2 regions of the Micromonospora sp. NPDC049900 genome follow, and region 1 is predicted to be linked to the other one. Evidence: riboswitches for the same ligand, from Rfam matches in the RefSeq annotation. Region 1 holds a riboswitch; the other holds the start of a gene.

The links. A riboswitch is a leader RNA that binds a small molecule or an ion and turns the genes downstream of it on or off. The one in region 1 is predicted to bind cyclic di-AMP.
Region 2: it holds a riboswitch for cyclic di-AMP, as region 1 does, so the genes downstream of both, ACIBMZ_RS05390 (C39 family peptidase) here and ACIBMZ_RS13540 (coiled-coil domain-containing protein) in region 1, are expected to answer to the same signal.

What each region holds. Positions count from the first base shown of each region.
Region 1 covers NZ_JBITKM010000004.1:416,431-420,271, reverse strand. The annotation lists gene surE (5'/3'-nucleotidase SurE) at 1-189, opposite strand, end outside; gene ACIBMZ_RS13545 (PfkB family carbohydrate kinase) at 186-1,151, opposite strand; gene ACIBMZ_RS13540 (coiled-coil domain-containing protein) at 1,389-2,471, opposite strand; cyclic di-AMP (ydaO/yuaA leader) riboswitch at 2,476-2,608, opposite strand; gene ACIBMZ_RS13535 (cation diffusion facilitator family transporter) at 2,760-3,677, opposite strand; gene ACIBMZ_RS13530 (HelD family protein) at 3,744-3,841, opposite strand, start outside.
Region 2 covers NZ_JBITKM010000002.1:192,703-196,543, forward strand. The annotation lists gene ACIBMZ_RS05385 (alpha/beta fold hydrolase) at 1-290, opposite strand, end outside; gene ACIBMZ_RS05390 (C39 family peptidase) at 377-1,240, opposite strand; cyclic di-AMP (ydaO/yuaA leader) riboswitch at 1,460-1,601, opposite strand; gene ACIBMZ_RS05395 (hypothetical protein) at 1,905-2,657, opposite strand; gene ACIBMZ_RS05400 (hypothetical protein) at 2,833-3,234, opposite strand; gene ACIBMZ_RS05405 (acyltransferase family protein) at 3,359-3,841, opposite strand, start outside.

The DNA of each region.
Region 1 (3,841 bases):
CGGATGCTCGTGGACCACCACCTGCCCGTCCTGCTCGACCGCGCTCATCGCGGCGCTGGTGCCGCTCGCCTCCTCCAACGGGGCCGCGACCACCACGTCCAGCCCCCGGTCCACCGCCGCCCGGGCCAGCGCCTGGATACCCGGCGCGGCGATCCCGTCGTCGTTGGTGATCAGCACGCGCAACGTCATGCGCCACCCACCCGGTGCGCCAACTCGTCGGGGGTGGTGCGTTCCTGCCGGCGGACGCCGGCCGGCTCCAGGCGTACCCGGTCCACCAGGCCGGTGATCGAGTCGAGCCGCCCGGTGCCCAGCCCGTGCCGGGTGACGTTCAGCGCGCCGGCCGCCGCGCCGGTCCGGATCGCGGTACGTACGTCACCGCCGCGCGCCACCACGGCGGCCACGCTGGCGGTCATCGAGTCACCCGCACCTCGCGGGTCGGCCGCCTCCAGGCGGGGCATCCGCACCTCGAAGACCTCGCCGTCGACGAGGGCCAGTGCCGGCTTGTCGGCGCGGCTGACCACCACGTTCTCGGCCCCGTTGGCGTGCAGGTCGTACATCGCTCGGGTGAGCTGCTCCTCGTCGTCGTCGGTTGCGCGACCGTCGGCGATCAGCTCCTCGTGGCTGACCTTGACGAAGAAGACCCCGCTGTCCAGCACGGCGTTGAGGTGGTCGCCGCAGAGGTCCACCACCACCCGGCTGCCGTTGGCGCCGAGGTCGGCGGCGAAACGCCGGTACAGGTCGGCGGGGACCAGCGACGGGTCGTTCGGGCCGCTCAGGATGCTCACCGCCGCCCGCAGTCCCTCGCCGAGCGCCAGGTTGTAGAGCTCGTCCAGCTCGTGTCGGCTCAGCGGCTGCCCGGTCACGTCGACGATCTCCTGCCGGGTGCCCTCCCGACGGTCGTGCACGTACCCGCCGCTGCCGCCGGAGTCGCGCGCCACCACCTTGAGGTCGACGCCCTCGCTGACCAGCAACGGCTCCAGCACCTGTCCGATCTCGCCGCCGAGGGCGGTGCAGAGCACCACGTCGATGCCGTGCGACAGCACCATGCGGGCCTGCCAGACCCCCTGGCCGCCGGGGTGCAGGTGCAGTTCCGGCGTGTCGTTGGGCTGGTCGATCGTGACCGTGAGCAGGGGCGTCGGCGCGAAGACCATCACGTGCCCGGTCGGCGCGCTCACGACGCACCGTCGCACTGGGTCCACTGCGGTCCGCTCATAACCGTTCCTCCCGGTCGCCACGAAATGTCCGCTTCGATGTCGACGGTAACCAAGGTGGGCCGAGAGCGCGCGGCGACGGGCGGGGCGGTCCGGGACGGCCGGGGCGGCGTGCGGGAACGACGACGCCGGGTGGACCGTCCCTCACGAGGGCGGCCACCCGGCGTGCCGTGTGGATCAGTACACCGACAGGTGCACGTGGTTGGTGTGGTCGCTGGACGGGTCGCCACGCGCGCCGCTGTACGTGCGCCAGCCGCTGCTGGGCAGCCAGATCTGCTTGTACCAGATCACGTAGAGCACGGCGAGACGGTCGGCGTTGTTGACGTAGAACGCCGCCAGGTTGTTGCCGTACGTCCGGTCGCCGCCGGTGGCGACCCCGCCGAAGCCGTTCTTCTGCGCCGCGAAGTCGCAGGCCCGACCCTTCGGGTGCTCACCCGAGCCGCCCGCGCGGTAGCAGGAGACGTACCTGGTGAAGCCGGCCGCCTTGGTCTGGTTGAGCGCGTGCAGGGTGCGCGGGGTGATGCAGCCGTTGGCCGGGGTGGGGTCGTTGACGCTGCACGACTCGGCCGGCCAGGAGCCGTTGGCGTTGCGCGGCGCGGGCTTGGCCGTGGGGCTGCTGGAACCGCCGCTGCGTGCCGGGGTCCGGCTGGCCCGCTCCTGCGCCGCGGCCCGCTCGGCCCGCTCGGCGCGTTCCTCGGCCACGGTCAGCGAGCGCTCGGCCTGCTCCTTGCGCTTGGCCATCACGGCCACCTGCTTGCGCTGCTCCTGCACCTCGACGTCGAGGGCCTGCTTGGTCCTGCCGACCTCGTCGCGGGTGGCCCGCAGGTCCCGCAGCGCGCGTTCCTCGTTGGCCGCCACCGCGTCCAGTGCCGCCGCCCGGTCCATGAAGCCGGCCGGGGAGCCGCTGTTGAGCAGCGCCGTCGCCGCACCGAGTCGACCGCCGCGATACGCCTGCGCGGCGATCTCGGCGACCTTGGCGCTGCGTTCGGTGAGCTGGCCCTCGGTCGTGGTGAGCTGCTCGGCGAGCTTCTTCTGCCGGTCGACCGAGCGGTCCAGGGCGGTCTTGGCGTCGAGGTAGCCCTTGCTGGCCGCCTCCAACTGGGCGCGTAGCGCCGGTGTGCCGCCCTCGTCGCCGACGTCACCGGGGGCCGCGGAGGCAGCGCTGAACGGAGCGAGCGCGGCGCCCAGGGCGAGGGCGAGCCCCGCGGCGATCAGGGCCGCCGTACGGGCGGCCGGTCTCACGGTTGCCACTGCTGGCATGCACATGTCCTTCCGTCAGCCGCCGACCGGGTTAGCTGACGGGTTCGGGACGGAAGATCCCTACCGCTGGACGCGGATGCACCCCTGGAACATGGTTCCCCGGTTCGCCCTCGCGGGCGATTAGGCGGCGGTCACCGCCGGCACCGTCGAGTGCCGCCTGGCGGAGACCGGGTCCGAGCCTACCGGTGCTGGTGGGGACCGTGCAGCCGGTGTGACTCCTGGTGTTCCCCTGACCACGAGTAAACCAGACATAAGGTATTTTTGTTGTCTTTCGCGCTACTGGTCCCGCTACCACTCCACCGTCCCGCAGGCACCGGCACTCGTCGCGGGCTCGATCTGGAGCGTCGCGTGCGTGATGTCGAAGTCCTCGCGCAGCGCCGTCCGGGCCGCGCGGAGCACCGCGCCGACCTCGGCGCCCTCGGCCGTGGCCAGGTGGGCCGAGGCCACCTCCATCCCGGAGGTGAGCGTCCAGACGTGCAGGTCGTGGACGTCGGCCACGCCGGGCACCGCGGCCAGCCGGTCGTGCACGGCGGTGACCTGGAGGTGCTCCGGGGCGGCCTGCACCAGGATGCGGACCGCCGCCCGGCCCAGACGCCAGGTGCGCGGCAGGATGAACGCGCCGATCGCCACCGCCACCAGCGGGTCCGTCCACCACCATCCGGTCAGCGCGGTCAGCGCCGCCGCCGCGATCACGCCCAGCGAGCCGAGCAGGTCCGCCAGCACCTCCAGGTACGCCCCGCGCAGGTTGATGCTCTCCCGCGCCCCGGGACGCAGCAGCGCGAACGCGACCAGGTTGGCGAGCAGGCCGAGCGTGGCCACCACCAGCACCGGCCCGGTCCGCACCTGCGGCGGGTCGCCGAACCGGCGTACCGCCTCGACCAGCACGTAACCGGCGACGCCGACGAGCAGCACCGCGTTGGCCAACGCGGCGAGCACCTCCAACCGATAGAGGCCGAAGGTGCGTTGCGGATGGGCGTCCACGCGCCGGGCGGCGGTGAGAGCCGCGAGCGCCATCCCGATGCCGAGCACGTCGGTGAACATGTGCCCGGCGTCGGAGAGCAGGGCTAGCGAGCCGGTCCGCAGGGCGGTCACCGCCTCCACCACCATCAGCGTGGTGAGCAGCACGAACGCCGCCCACAGCCGGCCGGAGTGGCGGTGTGCGGCGTGCGACACCGCGGCGTGGTGGTGGTCGTGGCCCGCGCCCACGCAGACACCTTGCGCGCTGCGTCCGACCCGGGGCGGAGCTATGCCGACATTGCTATATGTGCGCGCTCAGTCGGTCAGGTCGACCGTGGTCAGCCGCTGGGTGGCCCGGGACAGGGCGACGTAGAGCGTACGCACGCCGGAGCCGGGATCGGCACGGATCTCGC
Region 2 (3,841 bases), on a different contig from region 1:
ACGCCCCGATCGGCGGCGGCCAGCGCCAGCCCGACCACCCCGCCGAGCGAGTGTCCCAGTACGACGATCCGGTCGTCCGGGGCGAGGCTCTCCGCGACCCGGTCGGCGAGGGCGGTGAACGAGTACTCCGGCAGCGGCGACGCGCCGCCGTGACCGGCCAGGTCCGGGGCGGACCAACGGCCCGGCCACCGTTGTTCCAGCAGCGGCGCCCAGGGCAGCCACACGTCGCCGGTGGCACCCATCCCGTGCAGCAGCACCAGCACCGCCCGGCCGCCCGACTCCTCGCTCATGCGCGAAGTCTGCCACCCCGGACCCGGATGTAAGGAAGGGTCCCCTGCTATGCACCAGGCGATAGCAGGGGACCCTTCCTTACATCTCAGGAGGAGTAGCCGCGGGTCGCGGCCCAGTGGGCGAGGTCGATGGTGGTCATCCAGTACGAGTAGTACGAGGCGTCGGCCGAGTCGGCGATCTTGACCAGGCGACCGTCGTCCTCGTAGCCCACCACGGCGACGTAGTGGCCACCGGGGAAGGAGTGCCAGCCGCCGTCGGTGTCGGTGGCACTGCCGGCCACGTTCACCACGACACCGCGCCCGTCGGTGATCGCCTCCACCACGTCGGCCTGGAGCTGGTCCATCTGGGCCGGGGTGGCCGAACCGCCCCGCAGCATCGTGGTCGAGTACGGCTCGCCCTTGACGGTGGCGTTGAGCACCCGGGTGGTGTCCAGGGCCGAGTTGGTGCCGGCGTACGTGGTGCCGAGCTGCGCGGCCAGGGTGTCCTGGTCACGGTCGACACCGGCGGCGCTGAGCGCGTTGCGTACCGCGGCCGGACCGCAGTAGTAGCCGGTGGTCTGGGCCTGGAAGTCGTAGTCCAGGACCTTCCGGGCCGGCGGCTTCGGTGCGGCCTTCGCACTGCTGGCCACCGGCGAGGGGGCCGCCGAGGTGGTCTTCGGCGAGGGCGACGGCGACGGGGCGGCGCTGCTCGGGGCCGCGCTGCTGGGCGAGGTCGACGGGGTCGACTCCACCCGGGTGTCGGCGCGGGAGACCGCGGTGTCGCCACGCAACTCGGCGACGGCGGTCGTGGTGTGCGCGGTGGCCGGGGCGTCGGAGGTGTCGACGAGTACGGCACCGGCAGCGGTGGCCAGCGCCAGCGCGGCCGCCGAGGCGGCGACGACCTGGTAGGGGCGTTCGGTGGCCAGCCGACGTAGCTGGCGCGTGACGGTCTGCTTCACGGAGTCCTCCACGGGGGCTCAGGGAGGCACGGCGAACCGCTCCGGCGGTCAGCTCGACAGGACCTGTCGAGGACCACCCGAGTACGGGGACGACCGTGCGAGGGGCTGCGCCCGGGCTAGCGGGCGGGGGCGGTGGCCGCAGTCAGCTCGTGGCCGACGGCCCGGCGAGCGCGGGCACCGCGGTGCCGTGGAGGAACAAGGGGGGTACGACGAGGGGCTGCACGAGTGGAAAGCTCCTTCCGACACCGCCGACCGGGTTAGCTGACGGGTTCGGGCGGGAAGACGGCCCTACCGTGAGCCGAGGCTCGCGGATTCACCCCAGTGGTGCGGTGGGTCCCCGGTTCGTGAGACCACGATTAGGCGGGTCGATGCGGCGTCGCCTCCTGCGATCGGGTACCGCATCGGACGGGCCGACACTACTGGTCGGTCACTGCCCTGCCAACCCGCCCTGACCTGCGTAAACATGATCCAGATCGATAATTTTCGGGCGTTCGGTCATCGATGTCGCGCAACGGGACCGATGGCGATCGACGCAACGGGCGGTGACAAGGGGACCACCCGCAGACAATGTCTCCGGGCTTCGCGTCCCGTCTCGGTCGGATCCGGCTCCGGTGTCCGTTCCGGCGGAAGGTGTGACCGGGCTCACCCGATCCGGCCGGACTATCCGGCCGACGGTTCATCCCACGCGCGCCGGACGCCACCGCAGGACCGCCGCCGCCGGACGCGCGACGGTGGTGACGGCGGGCGCCGGGAGCGGATTCGGCCGCAGGCGCTGCGCGGCGGCGTACGCCTCGGCGGAGAGCACCCGGGCCGCTTCGCCGGCCAACTCGGCCTCCCGCCAGGCGGCCCGTTCCCGCTCGGCGGCGGCCCGGTACGCGGCCCGGTGGTTGTCCCGGACGACGCGGGCCAGGACGACCTCCTGGTCGACCTGGTGCAGTCGCGCGTCCCAGCCGGCCCGACGGGCCAGCACGTCGGTGAGCTGCCGCGCCGACAGGTCACCGCGCCAGTGCGCCTTCATCGCGGCGTGGTGCAGCCAGCGCTCCCGGGCGGCGTACTCACTGGCGGTGCGCGGGGTGCGGGGCGCGGGTAGCGCGGTGACCCCGGCGAGCCGCCGGGCCCGGCTCTCCGCCTCGTCGTAGGAGGCCCAGGACCGGTCGAGGGCGGTCTGAGCGGTGTGCCACGCCTCCCGACGCCGTGCCGCGTTCTGCGCGGCCCCGGCGGCGGCCACGGCCACCTCACCGGCGTAGCGGCGCAGGTCGGCCGCCTCGGCCTCGGCGGGGTCGTCGACCGGGCCGGTGTCGTCGCCGGTCGATTCGGGCCGGGCGACCATGGCGGTGAGCACGCCCAGCGCGAGCACGAGCAGCACCGACCAGATGGCGGCGGCCCGGGGCACCTCGATCAGGAACTGGTAGAGGACGGTCTTCTCCATGGCGGGACCTCGTGGGCTGTGGTGCGCTGACAGCGGGCCGCCGGACCCGGTCGCCGGTGGCGGGTGCCACGGGCCGGGCGGGGCGGTGGGGACGCATCGCGGGGGCAGTGGTCCCGGGAACACCGGGACGGGCTGCGGCGGAGTCGGTCGACGCGCCGCAGCGGGACGCGAGTGGTCAGGCGCCGGGTGGGGCGCGAGCACCGTGGGCGCCCGGTGGGACCACCGTCGGGGGCGGTGCCGCCGGACCCGCCACCGCCGTCACGGCGGGCCGGTACGCCTCCGGGCGGGCCTCGGACAGCAGCCCGGGCACGCCGGCCGGGTCGGCGTGGTCGACGGCCACAGTGGCGTCCGGCGTGATCACCTCGCCGGGCGACGTGGCGTGCCAGCCGGTGTGGGGCGCCTGCGCGAGGAGGGCGGCCGAGGCGAGCCCGTCGGCGGGGTGCCCGGCGGGGGCACCCGGAGCGGAGGTCGCCCAGGCGCCGAGGGTGAAGGCGGCGGCGACCGCGAACCCGGTCAGTAGCCGGGTCGCCCAGCGCGCCAGCCACCACAGGGGACGGGTGGGCGCGACGGGAGGCACGTCGTCAGGCTACCGCCAGCACCCTCCCACCGCATCGACCACGGGCGTGTCGGGTCGGCGACGCGCCGTCGGCGACACACGAAACAGCAGGTCACTGCGGTGACGAGCAGCCTCCACGGTGGACTCAGCGAGACGGGTCGTGGCGTGCGGTGGTGTGCGGCTCGTCCTCCGGCACGCGCTGCCTCGGCAGCCCGGCGGGCGGGCCGTCGGCCCCGGCGGAGGTGTCCACGGACGGCCTGGCGGAGGCCGTACGGCTCGGGGCCAACCGCCGCATCATCGGCTGCTCCACGTAGCGGTGCAGCAACGCGGCCATCGCCAGGGTGAGCAGCAGGAACCCGATCACCGCCGGCACTCCCCACCAGCCGGGCAGGCCGGTGCCCCAGTCTCCGGTGAGCCGCAGGATCGTCATGATCACGAAGACGTGCACCAGATAGAAGGCGAACGAGACCTCGCCCAGCCAGACCATCAAACGAGAGCGTAGCGGCGACCGACGGCCGTGCACGTCGGCGTCCGCCGCCGCCGCGATCACCAGGACGTACGCCACGGACAGCAGCGCCGCCCACAGCTCGGCCCGGATCCACTGCGAGGCCGCCACCCAGGTCGCGAC